2 regions of the Cellulomonas sp. plas2 genome follow, and region 1 is predicted to be linked to the other one. Evidence: riboswitches for the same ligand, from Rfam matches in the RefSeq annotation. Region 1 holds a riboswitch; the other holds the start of a gene.

The links. A riboswitch is a leader RNA that binds a small molecule or an ion and turns the genes downstream of it on or off. The one in region 1 is predicted to bind thiamine pyrophosphate.
Region 2: it holds a riboswitch for thiamine pyrophosphate, as region 1 does, so the genes downstream of both, AC2TDM_RS16150 (thiamine ABC transporter substrate-binding protein) here and AC2TDM_RS13770 (YkoF family thiamine/hydroxymethylpyrimidine-binding protein) in region 1, are expected to answer to the same signal.

The regions. Positions count from the first base shown of each region.
Region 1 covers NZ_CM170155.1:3,092,153-3,100,016, forward strand. Annotated here, with positions in the region: gene AC2TDM_RS13745 (hypothetical protein) at 136-750, shown strand; gene AC2TDM_RS13750 (hypothetical protein) at 784-1,176, shown strand; gene AC2TDM_RS13755 (MOSC domain-containing protein) at 1,169-1,717, shown strand; gene AC2TDM_RS13760 (hypothetical protein) at 1,786-2,928, opposite strand; gene AC2TDM_RS13765 (dihydrofolate reductase family protein) at 3,248-3,871, shown strand; TPP riboswitch at 3,983-4,088, shown strand; gene AC2TDM_RS13770 (YkoF family thiamine/hydroxymethylpyrimidine-binding protein) at 4,138-4,908, shown strand; gene AC2TDM_RS13775 (ECF transporter S component) at 4,905-5,528, shown strand; gene AC2TDM_RS13780 (ATP-binding cassette domain-containing protein) at 5,525-7,240, shown strand; gene AC2TDM_RS13785 (energy-coupling factor transporter transmembrane component T family protein) at 7,237-7,864, shown strand, end outside.
Region 2 covers NZ_CM170155.1:3,635,242-3,643,105, forward strand. Annotated here, with positions in the region: gene AC2TDM_RS16140 (ABC transporter ATP-binding protein) at 1-234, opposite strand, end outside; gene AC2TDM_RS16145 (ABC transporter permease) at 228-1,970, opposite strand; gene AC2TDM_RS16150 (thiamine ABC transporter substrate-binding protein) at 2,065-3,201, opposite strand; TPP riboswitch at 3,299-3,428, opposite strand; gene AC2TDM_RS16155 (DUF4235 domain-containing protein) at 3,554-3,844, shown strand; gene AC2TDM_RS16160 (hypothetical protein) at 3,917-4,345, opposite strand; gene mnhG (monovalent cation/H(+) antiporter subunit G) at 4,439-4,903, opposite strand; gene AC2TDM_RS16170 (MrpF/PhaF family protein) at 4,900-5,418, opposite strand; gene AC2TDM_RS16175 (Na+/H+ antiporter subunit E) at 5,415-5,978, opposite strand; gene AC2TDM_RS16180 (Na+/H+ antiporter subunit D) at 5,975-7,552, opposite strand; gene AC2TDM_RS16185 (Na(+)/H(+) antiporter subunit C) at 7,552-7,864, opposite strand, start outside.

The DNA of each region.
Region 1 (7,864 bases):
GTTCGGCCGCAGCCACCCGCACGGACGGGCGACATGATCGTCGCGCACCACACGGACCGGTGACGGCCCGCGCGGTGCACGCACGACGCCCGGCCGACCAGGGCCGGGACGACGACGACGTCCAGGGGGCACACCATGACGACTCGTACGCACCTCCGCAGCAGCACCGGCGCCACCGCCGCCCGCCGCACCCGCCGCACCGCCCGCCGCACCGCCGCGGCCGGCCTCGCCGCCGGTCTCCTCCTCGGCCTCGCACCCGTCGCGGCGCAGGCGGCCCCGTCCGCGGGGACGTCCTCCGGATCGTCTGCGGCCGCCACGCCGCTGACGACGCACGGCTCGCTCGCCCAGGACGGCTTCGCCGGCCCGCGCCCGGTCACCTCCGTCACCATCCGACGCGACCTCACGGACGAGTACGACGTCGAGTGGAACGGCTACGTCGCCGACGCCAAGGTCCGCGTCCGCTGCACGCCCCAGGACGGCACGTTCGTCGCGGTCGACCTCCGCGTCGGCTCCGCCGCGGCCGTCGTGGACGCCCACACGTGGCCCGGCACGGTCGTCGCCTGCACCGGCCGCACCCAGACCGTCACCGTGCGCGTGTGGTCCCGCCTCCCCGGCGGGTACCACGGCGACGCCCTCGTCGCAGGCACCTACGCGGCCAGCGCCACGATGACCCGCTACGACGGCTACGACCCTTTCAGCGGCCCCTCCGAGGTCCTCGCGCAGGTGCGCACGACGGCGCGCATGTCCTGACGGCCTTGCGCGCGCGCCTCCTATGCTCGCCGCGTGGGCGAGGACTGGGTGGAGCACCGACGCACCGGCGACCGCGAGCTGCTCGGGTGGATCCGGCCCGAGGGCGACGAGGTCGTCGCCGTCGACCGGCTCGGCCGCGACCTCACCGCCCCCACGGGCTGGTCCGAGGCCGAGGAGGCCCTGGACGCCCGCGGGCTGGGGTGGCTCGCGGGGGTCTGGGAGCTCCGGCGCGACGACGGCCGCGTCGAGCGCGTGCGTCTGACCGAGGTGGGCAGCGACCGCGTCGTGGTCTCCACGGACGACCACGGCGCGGTCGACGTGCCGACGCGCCGCACCGTCCTGCCCCTCCCGGCGCCGCCGTCCCTGCGTCCCTTCACCGGCGACGCCCACGTCGTGGACGCGCTCGGCCGGCACGCCCATGACTGAGCGCGCGACCGTCGTCGCCGTCAGCCGGTCCGCCCGGCACGGCTTCAGCAAGCCCACGACGGGCAGCATCGACCTCGTCGAGGGCTGGGGCGTCGAGGGCGACGCGCACGCCGGCGTGACGGTCCAGCACCGGCACGACAAGCGTTACCACCCCGAGCGCCCCAACCTCCGCCAGGTGCACCTCCTGGCCCAGGAGCTGCTCGCCGAGGTCGCCGCCGAGCGCTGGGCCGTCGACCCGGGCGGGCTCGGCGAGAACGTGACCACCCGCGGCGTCGACCTCCTGGCCCTGCCCACGGGCACGGTGCTGCACCTCGGCGGCACGGCGGCGGTCCGGCTGACCGGTCTGCGGTCCCCCTGCCGGCAGATCGACGGCCTCGCGCCCGGCCTCATGGCGCGCCTCGTCGGACGCGACGCGGACGGGGGCGTGGTCCGCCGCGCCGGTGTGATGGCGGTGGTCGTCGCCGGCGGCCCCGTGCAGGCGGACGACACGATCGTCGTCGAGCGCCCGCCCGGGACCCCCGTGCCGCTCGGACCCGTCTGACAGCCGCGCCCGCCGCCCGACGAGCGCGACGCCGCGACGAGCGGGGTCCCCGACGAGCGCGGCGGCCCTCAGCCCCCCGCCGCCGCCTGCACCGGGTCGAGCTGCACCTGCAACGCCGTGAGGTCCGCGGCCAGCGCCTCGACGCGCGCCCGCTCGGCCGCCGTCGCCGCCTCCGCCGCCTCCAGGGCCGCGAGGCGCGGCGGCAGCGCGGCGTCGTCGCGTGCGAGCAGATCCGCCGCGGTGGCGAGCGTGTCCTCGGCCGGCGCCATCGGCAGCTCCGTGCCGTCCCACCACGTCCAGGACAGCAGCAGCCCGTCCCGCTCGGCCGCTCCCATCGCCGCCACCTCCGCGGACTTCGCGGTCCAGGCCTCGCGGTACACGTCGCGCGACGCCGCGTCCCGCTCGTACAGCGCCCGCGCCTGCGCGTCCGCGCCCTCCCGTGCGACGAGGGCGTCCGACGCCGAGCGGATCTCCGCGGCCGTCGCGTCCAACGCCCCGCGCCACGCCGCGTGCACCCCGACGAGCGCGGCCCGGTCCTCGACGAACCGCCCCCAGGCCGCCTCGAGCGCGGGGTCGAGGCCGCCCTCGCGCCACGCCTGCATGCCGAGGTAGGCGAACAGCTCCGTCGGCCGGCTCTCGGGACGGTCCCCGACCGAGCCGGCGAGCTGCGCGTGCAGGCGGTCCTCCGCCGGCACGGCGGCGAGCGCCGCCTCCAGCAGCGGCACCAGGCGCGCACGCTCCTCGTCGCCGAGCCGTTCCCAGCCCGCGTGCAGCGTCTCGTGGGCAGCGGTCTCGACGACGGACCCCCGCAGCCGCTCGTCCGCCGGCCGGTACAGCACGATCGAGTCCTGCGCGCCGCGCTGGTAGCAGCCGACCGCCACCCCGCTCGGGGCCCCGGGATCCGCGCCCGGATCCGTCCCGGTGCCGTCGCTGCGCCGCCCGACGAAGGTCGCCGCGTCCAGCAGCTCCGGTCGCGCGGCGACGAACAGCTCGCGCCCCTCGGTCGACAGGTGCGCCTCGTCGGCCAGCGCCGCGACCTCCGCGGAGGGCGCGGGGACCGCGACGGCCCCCGTCGGCACCAGGTCCTCGACGAGGTCCCGCACCGCGCCCGACGGCAGCGCCTGGACGAGCCCGTCCGTGCCGGCGCCACCCGCGCCGGTGAGCCACACCGCCGCCCCCAGCGCCCCCGCGGCGACGACGAGTCCCGCCATCGCGCCCGCCCCGCGACGCCGACGAGGCCGCCCGGGACCACCCGTGGCCGCGCCTGTGACGGGGTCTGCCGACCACACGTCGGCGCCCGTCGTGGGCGGGGACGACGGGTGGGGCGGCAGCACGGTCACCATCAGATCATCGGCCGGGTGCCGGAGGGTGTGACCGCAGCGGGTGAAGCCTGGCGCGGGACCACCCGTCCGCGCGCTGCGACGCGGGCCCACGAGCCCCACCGACGGCCGATGACTCCGGGCCCGTCTCCGGGTCTGCACCCCTGAAGCACCCGCACCCGGCGGACGCGACCGTCCGAGGAGGACCTGCGTGGCCACGATCGTCAGCACCCTGTTCAGCGCCCTCGACGGGGTCGTCGAGATCGACCCCGCCTGGCACTTCCCCTACTTCGACGACCGCATGGGCGCGGCGGTCGGCGAGGACTACGAGGACGTCGACGTCCTGCTCCTCGGCCGCGTCACCTACGACAGCTTCGCCGGCGCCTGGCCGGAACGGGAGGCCGCCGGCGGTGAGGACGCGGGGTTCGCCACCCAGCTCGGCGACACCCGGAAGGTCGTGGCGACCCGCGGCAGCGGCGACCTCGGCTGGCGCAACGTCGAGGCCGCCCCCGACGTCGTCGCCGCGGCCCGCGCGCTCAAGGACGACCCCGCGGTCGGCAAGGTCCTCGTCCCCGGGTCGATCTCCGTGGTCCGGCAGCTGCTCGCCGCCGGCCTGCTCGACGAGCTGCGCCTGCTCGTCCACCCCGTCGCCGCACGGCACGGTGAGCGCCTGTTCGACGAGGGCGAGGACATCCAGCCGCTCCGCCTGCTGCGGTCCGACGTCTTCCCCACCGGCGTCGTCCGTCTCTGCTACGCCCCCGCGGAGCTCCCCGGCGCGCAGGCCTACGAGGACGTGACCGACAAGGTGCCGGGCGCCGGCGACGACCCCCGCTGACGGGTCACGACCGCCCCACGGGGCGCCAGGGAGGAGCGGCAGTCCGCCGGGTCTGCCGCTCTGCTCACGAGCACCGGGGCGTGCGTTCGGCGGTGGCGATCCGCTACGGTCGGCGCACCCCCGGGGAGCGCTGAGGAGCGCTGAGAGTGCGGACGGTCCGCAGACCCGTGAACCTGATCCGGTTCGTACCGGCGTAGGGAGCAGGGCACCACCTCGACGCGCGTCGAGGTGGTCTCGACGTACCCACGGGCCCGAAGGGGACCGCCATGAGCACCACCACGACCGAGCGCCGGCCCGTGCCGGACGCCACGGGCGCGACCAGCACGACCACCGGCACCGCCAGCACCGACGCCACCCCGCAGACCCTCGGCATCGGGATGCGGTTCAGCCTGCACCCGCACACCGACCGGTTCGTCGAGGTCATCCTTGGCGCGCTCGACGACGCGGCCGCCGCCGGCCTCACCGACGGTCTCGTCCTGGAGACCGACGATGTCAGCACCTACGTCGGCGCCCGCGAGACGCCCGCCGAGGAGCGCCTCGTCGCCTACCTCGCCGGCATCCTCACCGCCGCTCACCGGCGCACCGGCGGCGGGCACGTCGTCGCGCACGCGCTGCTCTCTCGCGGCTGCCCCGGCGAGGTGACGTGCGACCTGACGGTCACCGGCCTGCCCACCACGCCGCCCGTGCGGCTCGCCCCGACCGGAGTGCCCGCCGTCGCGCAGTGGTCGCTCTACCCGCTGCTCGACGAGGGCGGCGTCCACAGCGGCAGCGCCGACGGACCCGTCGGCGACCACATGGTCCACATCGAGGCCGCCATCGCCGCCGCCCGCGACCGCGGCACCGCGACCGGGGCGGCGCACTACGCCACCCGCCTCTCGGGCGACCTCGCCGACGTCCTCGCCACCGCCGCCGACGCGTGGGCGCAGGTCGGCGCGCACGTCCCGCACGTCGTCACGCACCTCACGGTCTCCCTCGGCTCGCCGACGACGACCGCCGCCAGCACGACGGCCACCACCACGACGGGGGCCGACCGGTGACCGCCACCTCCGCCCCCACCCCGACCGGCGCCCGCCGCGGGTCCTGGTCGCTGCGCGAGCTCGTGCTCGTCGTCGTCCTCGGCGTCGTCTTCGGGTTCGCCTACTGGGCGCTCGTCCAGGGCTGGAACGGCCTGAGCATCGCCATGGGCCCGGCCGGCGACCTCGCGCAGCACCTGCTGCTCGGCGGCTGGCTGCTCGCGGCGCCGCTCGCCGTGGCGATCGTGCGGCGGCCCGGTGCCGGCGTCCTGGCCGAGGTGCTCGCCTCCGTCGTCGAGGTCGTCTTCCTCGGCTCGCCGGTCGGGCCGCTGCTCGTCGTGTCCGCGCTGCTGCAGGGCGTGGGCAGCGAGCTGCCGTTCGCGCTCACCCGCTACCGGCGGTTCGGCTGGGCCACCTTCGCGCTGTCGGGGCTGTGCGGCGCCGGGCTCGTGTTCTTCTTCTCGGCCTTCCGCGCCGGATGGTACGGGCAGGACCTGCTGCTCCTGCGGTTCGGCCTGCAGGTGGCCAGCGGCCTCGTGCTCGGCGGGCTGCTGGCCAAGGTGCTCGTCGACGCGCTCGCCCGCACCGGCGTCGTCGACAACTACGCCATCGGCCGGGACGCCCTGCGCCCCGGCGGCCGGTGAGCACGCCCGCGCTCGCGCTCGACGACGTCACGGTCCGGTTCGCACGCCGGCCCCGGCCCGCCCTGCAGGGGGTCGGCGTGCGGCTGGACCCCGGCGAGCACCTCGTCGTCCTCGGCCCGTCCGGGTCGGGCAAGTCGACGCTGCTCGGCGTGCTCACCGGCGCCGTCCCGCACGCCGTGCACGCCGAGCTCACGGGGCAGGTGGCCCTGGCCGGCGGGGCGACGGCGGCGACGGGCGTCGTCGAGCGCTCCCGTCACCTCGGCGTCGTCGCGCAGGACCCGGCCGCGGCGGTCTGCCTGCCGTCGGTCGAGGCCGAGCTCGCGCTGCCGCTGGAGAACCGGGCGGTCCCGCCCGCCGCGATCGGCCCGCGCGTGGCAGCGGCGCTCGCGCGGGCCGGCGTGGCGCACCTGCAGGACCGGGCGACGACGACGCTCTCCGGCGGGGAGCTGCAGCGCGTGGCGCTCGCCGCGGCGCTCGTCACCGACCCCGCGCTGCTCCTGCTCGACGAGCCGACGTCGATGCTCGACCCCGCCGCCCTCGCCGCCGTGCGCGGGGCGGTCCGGTCGGGCGCCGGCACGGGGGACGCCGCCCGGCCCGGCCCGGCCGTCGTCCTCGTCGAGCACCGGCTCGACGAGTGGGCCGGGCCCGAGGGCGTCGCGGGCCTGCCCGCCCGTGCCCTCGCGCTCGACGCCGGCGGCCGCGTCCTGGCCGACGGCCCGACCGCCACCGTCCTGCACGCCCACGCCGCGGAGCTGCACGCCGCCGGCTGCTGGCTGCCGCTCGAGGCGGAGCTGCTGGCCGTCACGGGCCACGCCGGCGGGCTGGGCAACCCCGCGGTCCAGGCCTGGCTCACCGCCGCGCCCGGCTCCGCGGCCCCTCACGGACGTCGGGGCTCCGGCGACGAGGTGCTCGTCGCCCGCGGTCTGGCCGTCGGTCGCGGCAACCCCAGGCGCCGCCGCCCGTGGCGCCACCGCCGCAAGGCCCCCGCCGGACCCTCGGGCCCCCCGCCCGGTGCCGTCCTCACCGACGTCGACCTCGTGCTGCGCCGCGGCGAGGTCGTCGCGGTCCTCGGCGCCAACGGCGTCGGCAAGTCGACGCTGCTCCTCACGCTCGCGGGCCTGCTGCCCCCGCTGGCCGGGACCCTCGACGCGGCGCCCGCGGGCCTCGTCCCGCAGGACCCCGAGCACGGGTTCGTCGCGCACACCGTCACACGCGAGCTCGCGCACGGCCTCCCGCCGGACCGCGCCGCGGTCGCCGTCCCCGAGCGCCTGCGGCGGCACCGGCTCGAGCACCTCGCCGACGCTGACCCGTTCCGCCTGTCCGGCGGCGAGAAGCGGCGCCTGGCCCTGGCCGCGATGCTCGCGCACGGGCGTCCGCTGCTCCTGGCCGACGAGCCCACCCTCGGCCTCGACCACCGCGACACCACCGCGACGCTGACCACCCTGCGCGCCGCGGCCGACGAGGGCACCGCCGTCGTGCTGACCAGCCACGACCTGCGCAGCGTCGTCGCCGTCGCCGACCGGGTGCTCGTCCTGGCCGACGGGCGCCTCCTGGCCGACGGCCCCACCGCCGCCGTGCTGCGCGACCGGTCCGTGCTCGCGCGCGCCGGCCTCGCGCTGCCGCCGCTCGTCGCCTGGCTGCTGGCGCACACCACGGACGGCGAGACCCCCGCCCGCACCCTGCGCCGCCTCGACGGGGAGCACCACGCATGACCGCGACCACCGTGCCGGCCGTGGACGGGACGGGCACCGGGGCCGCGACCGCCCCCTGGCGGCGCGACGTCACGCCGTCCGCGCTCGCGCGCCGCAACCCGACCGTCAAGCTCGCCCTGCTCACGGTCGTGTCGGCCGCGGTGCTCCTGGTGCTCGACCCGGTGACGCCGCTCGTGCTCTACGCGCTCGCGCTGGTGGGCGTCGCGGCGGCCGCACGCGTGCCGGCGCGCACGCTCCTCGTCGCGCACGGGCCGCTGCTGGCGTTCGCGGGCGGCGTGCTCGTCGTCAACGCGGTCTCGCGGCCGGGGCCGGTCGTCTGGTCCGGGCCCGGGCTCGAGGTGACGGCGCCCGGGCTGTCGGTGGGCACCGCCCTGGCCGCGCGGTCCCTGCTCATCGGCGTGCTGGCGCTGGGCTTCGTCCGGTCGACCGATGGCCCGACCCTGCTGGCCAGCCTCCAGGCCGACGCGCGCCTGCCCGCGCGCCCGGCGCACGCCCTCCTGGCCGGCTACCGGCTGCTGGAGGAGATGCCCCGCACGTGGGCCCAGGTCCGCCACGCGCACGCCGTGCGCGCTCCGCGCCGCCGCGACGGGCGGCCCGCGCTGGGCGTGCGCGCGCACGGCCGGA
Region 2 (7,864 bases), 540 kb from region 1:
CGCGCCGTCCCAGCGCACGTCCCCGCCCGCCACGGGCTCGAGCCCCGCGACGGCCCGCAGCAGCGAGGACTTGCCGCAGCCCGACGGCCCGAGCAGCGCCAGCACGCCGTCGGCCACCGCGAGGCTCACGCCGTCGACCGCAGCCGGTCCCGTGGCCGCGTACCGCACGACGAGGTCCCGCACCTCGAGCCCGCGCGCGGCACCCGGCCCCGCCGACGCCGTCTCGCTCACCAGTCGCTCACCGTCCCCGGCGCCCGCAGCCGCTCGCACGCGGCGATGACCACCGCCGTCAGCACCGCCAGCAGCACCGACGCCGCCAGCGCCTGCCCGTAGCTCTCCGCCCCCGGCCGCCCGATCAGCCGGTAGACCATGACGGGCAGCGTCGGCGCGTCGGCCCGGGCGACGAACGACGTCGCCCCGAACTCCCCGAGGGAGGCCGCGAGCGCGAACCCGACCGCCAGCCCGCCGGCCCGCGCGGCCAGCGCGCCGTCCACGGTCCGCAGCACCCGTCCGGGACCGGCCCCCAGCGTCGCCGCGACCTGCGGCAGCCGCGGGTCCACCGACCGCAGCACCGGCAGCACCGTCCGCACGACGAGCGGCACCGCCACCACGGCCTGCGCGACCGGCACGAGCAGCGGGCTCGTCCGCAGGTCGAGGTCCAGCCCGAACGGCCGGTGGAGCGCCAGCAGGAACCCCAGCCCGACGGTCACCGCCGACACCCCCAGCGGCAGCATGACCACCGCGTCGAGCACGGACACCGCCCGCCGCCCCACCGCCGCGCGCGGCCGCCGCGACAGCACGAGCGCGACGAGCACCCCCACCACCAGCGCCAGCACGGTCGCGTCGAGCGCCGCCCGCACGGAGGTCACGGTCGCGTCGAGCACGCTCACCGGCATCCCGTCGGCGCGTCGTGCCAGCGCCCGGTAATGGGCGAGCCCCCAGCCCTCGCCCACCCGCAGGGACCGCACGACGAGGTTGACCAGCGGGACGGCCAGCGCCACGACGGTCAGCGCCGTCACGACGAAGGCCGCCAGGTCCCCCCCGCGTCCCTCGCCGCGCGGCGTCCCCGGCACCCGCCGCAGCCGCAGCACCCGCTCCGACGCCCGCCGCGTCCCCAGCGGCAGCGCCCGCTCCCGCCGCGCCCGCAGCCGCCCGGCGACGAGCAGCACCGACGCCACGAGCACGAGCTGCACCACCGACAGGACCGCCGCGGCCCGCAGGTCCAGCAGCTGCACGGTCTGGATCCAGATCTCGGTCTCCACCGTCCCGTGCCGCAGCCCCCCGAGCACCAGCACGGTCCCGAAGGACGTGGCGCAGAACAGGAACACGAGCGACGCCGCGGACGCGATCGCGGGCGCCAGCGCCGGCAGCGTCACCGTCCGCAGCACCCGCCCGGGCGAGGCGCCCAGCGAGCGCGCCGCCTGCGCGGGCCGCTCGTCGAGCTGCGCCCACGTCCCGCCCACGGTCCGCACGACCACCGCGTAGTTGAAGAACACGAGCGCCGCGACGATCCCCGCCAGCGACCCGTCCCACCCGAGGAACCCCAGCGGCCCGCCCTCGACGAGCAGCGACCGGAACGCCACGCCGACCACGACCGTGGGCAGCACGAACGGCACGGTCACCAGCGCCCGGACCAGGTCCCGCCCGGGGAACCGGCACCGGTGCAGCACGTACGCGCCCGGCACGCCGAGCCCCACGGCGACCACGGTGGCCAGCGACGCCTGCAGCAGCGTCTGCCCGACGACCCGCCAGGTGCGGGGCCGGGCGAAGACGTCGCCGAAGCCCGACAGGTCCAGGGCGCCGTCGGCGACGAACCCGCGGGTCACCGTCGCGACCACGGGCCACGCGAAGAACAGCCCGAGCACGACGAGCGGCACGAGCACCGCCACCGTCCAGCCGAGCACCTGCGCGGGGGACGGCCGCGGCCCGCGCCCCTGCGCCGACCTCCCGCGCGCGGCGCCCGCCGGCACGGGACGGAGCCCGGCCGGCGGGGTCGCCGAGGGGACGCCGGCCGGCAGCGGCGGGGCGGCGGTCTCCTCGCGCAGGGTCACCGGACGCGTCCGCTCAGCCGGTCACGACGTCGGTCCAGCGCTGCAGCCACTCCTCGCGGTGCGCCTCGACGTCCGCGGCGGGCACCTCGAACGGCTGCTCGGCCAGGGGCGCCCAGCGCGCCCACTCCTCCGGCAGCTCCACGGCGGTGCTCACCGGGTACACGTACATCGACGTGGGCACGTCGGCCTGCACCTCGTCGGAGAGCAGGAAGTCGAGGAGCTGCGCGGCGCCCTCGGGGTTCTCGGCCCCGGCCAGCACGCCGGCGTACTCGACCTGGCGGAAGCAGGTGTCCAGCAGGGCGGCGGTCGTCGGCTCGTCGCCGCCCTCGGGCACCGTGAAGGGGATGGACGAGGCGTACGAGAGCACGATCGGCCGCTCGCCCCCGCCGCCGCCCCCGCTGAAGTCGGTGTAGTACGCGTCGGACCAGCCGTCGACGACCCGCAGGCCGTTGTCGGTCAGGGCCTGCCAGTAGTCCGCCCAGCCGTCCTCTCCGAACGCCGCGACCGTCGTCAGCAGGAACGCCAGCCCGGGCGACGAGGAGACCGCGCTCGGGACCACGGTGAGGTCCCGGTACTCGGGCTTCGTGAGGTCCTCCAGGGTCGTCGGCTCAGCCAGGCTCTTCTCCGTGAACCAGGCGCGGTCGACGTTGAGGCACACGTCGCTGTAGTCGACCGCCGTCAGGGCGCCCTCGTCGTCGCCCTCCACCGCGTACTCCTGCGCGTCCGCGAGCGCCGCCGCGGACAGCTCCGCGGGCTCGACGACCCCCTCGTCCAGCGCGCGGGAGGCGAACGTGTTGTCGATGCCGAAGACGAGGTCGCCCAGCGGCGCGTCCTTGGTCAGCACCAGCTGGTTCGTCAGCGCACCGGCGTCGCCCTGCTGCAGGACCTCGACCTCCAGCCCGGTCTGCGCGGTGAAGTCCTCGAGCAACCCCTCGGACAGGGCGAAGGACTCGTGGGTGACGAGGGTGACGGTGCCGGTGGCCCCGCCGGACGCGTCAGCGGTGGCGGAACCCTCGTCGGACGACGAGGATCCGGCACCCACGGCCGAGCACGCGGCCAGGGCGGAGACGGACAGGGCGGCCGCCGACAGGCCGGCGACGACGCGCCGGCTGCCGCGCCTGCTGGTCCATGCGGTCAGGGTGGTGCTCACGTGGTGCTCCTCCTCGAGGGTGCAGGAGGGGGTCGCCGCGGCGCGCCGGCCGCGCACGTCCCGTGGACCACGGGCCGGACGACGCCGACGACCACGAGGACTGAGAAGCCCGACTCCCTACGCCGGTGCGAACCGGATCAGGTGCGAGGGTCTGCGGAGATCCGCACTCTCAGCGTCCCGCACACCGGCCGGAGGGCCGGGGGGCGGACGCTCCCCTGTCGTTCGGGGCGAGCATAGACCGCGCCCGACCCGGCCCGCGCACGCCGTCCTCGCACGGGCGGGCGGGCGCGCGCCCCGCTAGGTTGACCGGCGAGATCTCTCGACGAGCACCCGACGAGCACGAGGAGACGTGATGGCGGACGACGAGTCCGAGTCGACGACCGCGAAGGTCATCGGGATGGTGACGGCCCTCGGCACCGCCTGGGTCGCGCGCAAGGTGCTGGCCGCCGTCTGGACGAAGGCGACCGGCCACGCGCCGCCCGACCCGGCCACGAAGGACCCGGACATCAAGCTGTCGGAGGCGTTGCTCGCCGCCGCCGTCACGGGTGCGGTCGCCTACCTCTCGCGCGCTGTCGCGACGCGCGGCACCGCCCGCATCTCGGGCCGTGTGCGCGCCGCCCGCCCGCCACTGCCCAAGCGCTGAGGACCGGCCCGACGGCCCGGACCCCGACCGGGTGCGGGCCGTCGCCGTGCCCGCTCGGGCGCCACCACCCGGTCAGCGATCCGGTCGGCCGTCCGCCCAGAGCTCCGGCCGCGCCCGCAGGCGCAGGGACGAGCGCAGGAACAGCACGCCGAGGACGCCGTTCGTCGTGGCGGTCAGCAGGCGCACCGCGGCGCCGGTCCCGTCGGGTCCTGGCGCCGTGACGGCGAGCTGGACGGCCTGGGCGAGCAGCAGCGCCCCCCACACGAGGCCGGACAGCGGTCGGCCCGTCAGCCACCACGGTCGCGGCGGCGCGACCGCCTCCGCCGCCGGGTCCCGGAAGGTACGCACGGCCACCCCGACGACGAGGAGCTGCAGCGCGACGACGGCCGGAGCCGACGCACCCTGGCCGGACGTCGTCAGCAGCACCGCCAGGAGCAGCGCCGCCGCGAGGCCGGCCAGCAGGAAGTAGAAGAACTTCCCGGAGGGCGTGGTGATGCGCACGCGGGCACGCTAGCGGGCCGCCCCGCCTGCGACCCCGGACCTCGTGCCCGTGACGGCGTGCGGCGGTCAGAAGCAGTCGCGCACGAGGCCCGGCTACCCGCGCCGGGCAGCCGGGCGCGGGTCGTCGTGGGGGTCGTCGTCCTGGCGGTCGCGGGTGCGGCGGGCGTCGCCGCGCTCGTCCTGGTCGTCGAGGGCCTGCGCCTCGCGCTCGGCCTCGTCGAGGTCGGCCGTGAGCTCGTCGACGACGAGGGTGTCGTGGGGGACCTTGCCCGTGCGGTAGCCGGCGCGGCCGAGCAGGTGCGCGGCCACGGGGGCCGTGAGCATCTGGAAGACCGCGACCAGGACGAGGGCCCAGACGACGAGACCCGTCCGCAGCCGCAGGGCCAGGCCGAGCAGCACGAGGACCATGCCGAGCGTCTGCGGCTTGGTCGCGGCGTGCATGCGGGACAGCAGGTCGGGGAAGCGCACGGCGCCGACGCCCGCGACGAGCGCGAGCAGCGCGCCCGCGAGGAGCAGCACCGCCGAGGCGACGTCCGCCGTCGTCTCCCAGGCGCTCACCGGACCTCCCCCTCGGCGCCGCCGCCGTGCTCCTCCGGTGCGGCGTGCGCGCCGTGCTCGTCGGCGTGCTCGTCGGCGTGCTCGTCGGCGTGCTCGTCGGCGTGGCGGGTCTCGTCCGACGGGCCCTCGTCGGACGCGTCGCGGTCCTCGCGGCTCCTCGCGCCCGAGCGCTCGCGCTCGAGGGCCAGCGCCTCCTGGTGCTCCCGCTCCAGCGCCTCCGCGGCGATCTCCTCCTTCGTGCGCACACGCCCCTCGCCCTCGGGCTCGAGGTACGCGAAGCGCGCGATCGTCACCGAGCCGATGAACCCGACGAGGGACAGCGCGACGAGCACCGGCACGACGTCCGTCCGTCGCTCGACGGCGGCGAACACCGCGATCCCCGCGACCAGCACGGTGACGAGGATGTCGAGCGCGACGGTCCGGTCGAGCATCGAGGGACCGCGCTCGGCGCGGGTCAGCGCGAGCGCGGCGGCGACGACGAGCACCACCGCGCACACCACGGCGACCGCCGTCATGCGCGCACCTCCGCCCGGCCCGGCAGCAGGCCCGCCGCCCGCAGCTCCTCGTCGGAGGCGAAGGCGCGCAGCACGCGCTCCTCCTGGTCCAGCGCCTGCTGCCGCGCGCCCTCGACCCCGCCCGTGAGCCCGACGTCGAGGACGTGGATGTACAGCCGCCCCGTCAGCCGGTGCGCCTCCACGACGACCGACCCCGGCACGAGCGACAGCAGCTCGGCGGTCACCGTCATGTAGAGGTCGGAGTGCGAGCGCAGCTCCACCCGCACGACGGCGCTCCGCGGGCGCCGACCGGGCCGCAGCGCGACCCACGACACCTCGGCGCTGGCCCGGACCAGGTCGACGACGAACACCGCGACGAGGCGCACCAGCGCCAGCGGCCGCACCCGCCCGTGGAAGACCACCGGGGCCATCCGCAGCCCGCCGGTCACGAGGACCCCGAGCAGCGCGCCGGCCAGCACGTTCGCCACCGACAGGTCGCCCCAGAGCAGGACCCAGACGACCGTCAGCCACACGACGGTCAGCCACTGCGGCCGCCAGCGGCGGCGCGGGTGCAGGCTCATCCGCCACCCCCGCCCGTGGCGACCTCGTCCGACTCCCCGGTGCCGCGCAGCCCGTCGGGCAGGACGGCCTCGATGTACGGCGCGCGCTCGACGAGGGCCGTCGCCGCGCGCTCGGTGTACGCGTACAGCGGCCCGGCCGCGACCGTGAGCCCCAGGCCGACGACGACGAGCGCCGCGGCCGGCAGCACCATGCCCAGCGGCAGGTGGACCGGCCGGATCTCCTCCGGCGGCACCTGCCAGAACGCCTTGTTCCACGCCTTCACCAGCGCGTAGAGCGTGAGCAGCGACGTCACGACGGACCCGACGACGAGGACCATGGGCAGCCACGCGTCCTCCCGGACCCCGGCCTGCAGCAGCCCGAGCTTGCCCAGGAAGCCGGACAGCGGCGGGATGCCCGCGAGGTTCATCGCGGGCACGAAGAACAGGATCGCCAGCACGGGCGCGATGCGCGCCAGGCCGCCCAGCCGGTTCAGGGACGTCGTCCCACCGACGCGCTCGACGAGCCCCACGACGAGGAACAGCGCCGTCTGCACGGTGATGTGGTGCACGACGTAGTAGACCGCCGCGGTCCACCCCGCCGCCGACGACAGCGCGATGCCGAACACCATGTACCCGATGTGGCTGACGAGGGTGAACGACAGCAGCCGCTTCACGTCGTCCTGCGCGACGGCACCGAGGATCGCGATGACCATCGTCGCCAGCGCCGCCCACAGCAGGACGTCGTCGATGCGGCCCTCGGGGAACAGCAGCGACTGCGTGCGGATGATGGCGTAGACGCCGACCTTGGTCAGCAGGCCCGCGAACACGGCCGTCACGGGCGCGGGCGCCGTCGGGTAGGAGTCCGGCAGCCACGCCGACAGCGGGAAGATCGCCGCCTTGATGGCGAAGGCCGTCACGAGCATGACCTGCAGCACCAGCCGCACGCCGTCGTCGATCTCCGGCAGCCGCAGCGCGAGCTGGGCGAAGTTGAGGGTGCCCGTCGCGGCGTAGACGCCCGCGATGGCGACGAGGAACAGGACGGACGACAGCAGCGCCACGACCACGTAGATCGTCCCCGCGCGGATCCGCTCGGCCGAGCCGGACAGCGTGATGAGCACGTAGGACGCGACGAGCAGCACCTCGAACCCGACGTACAGGTTGAACAGGTCCCCGGACAGGAACGCGTTGTTCACGCCGGCCGCGAGCACGAGGAACGTCGGGTGGTAGATGGAGACGGGGGCCGACTCCTCCCCCTCGGTCTGGCCCTGGGCCAGCGAGTAGAGGAGGACGCAGAGGGTCACGGCGGCCGAGACGGTCAGCATGAGCGCTGCGAGGCGGTCCGCGACGAGCGAGATGCCGACGGGGGCGGCCCACCCGCCGACGTCCACCACCAGCGGGCCCCCGTCGGCGAGCACCGCGAGCGCGACGGCCACGACGAGGACGAGCGTGAGCACCACGACGCTGGTGAGCCGCTGCAGCCGTGGCCGCCGGTACAGCGCGAGCGCCAGGCCGGCGCCGGCCAGCGGCAGCACCACGGGGATGGGCACGAGCCAGGTGGCGTCGGTGGTGAGGGCCCAGCCGTCGAGCGGTCCCATCAGCGCGCACCTCCCCTGGTTCCCTCGTCCGTGTCGTCGTGCAGCTCGGCGGCCTCCTCGTCGAGCGACGAGCGGCCGCGCCCCGTGTCGGCCTCGGTGTCCGCATCGGTGAAGGCGCGTTCGTCGCGGGCGGCGAGGCGCGCGATGCGCCGGTCCTCCACGTCGTCCTGCACCTCGTCGTGGCGGTGCAGCTGCCAGGACCGGTACGCCATGGCCAGCAAGAACGCCGTCAGGCCCAGCGTGATGACGATGGCGGTGAGGGTCAGGGCCTGCGGCAGCGGGTCGCTGCTGGGACCCGGTCCCTCGTCGCCG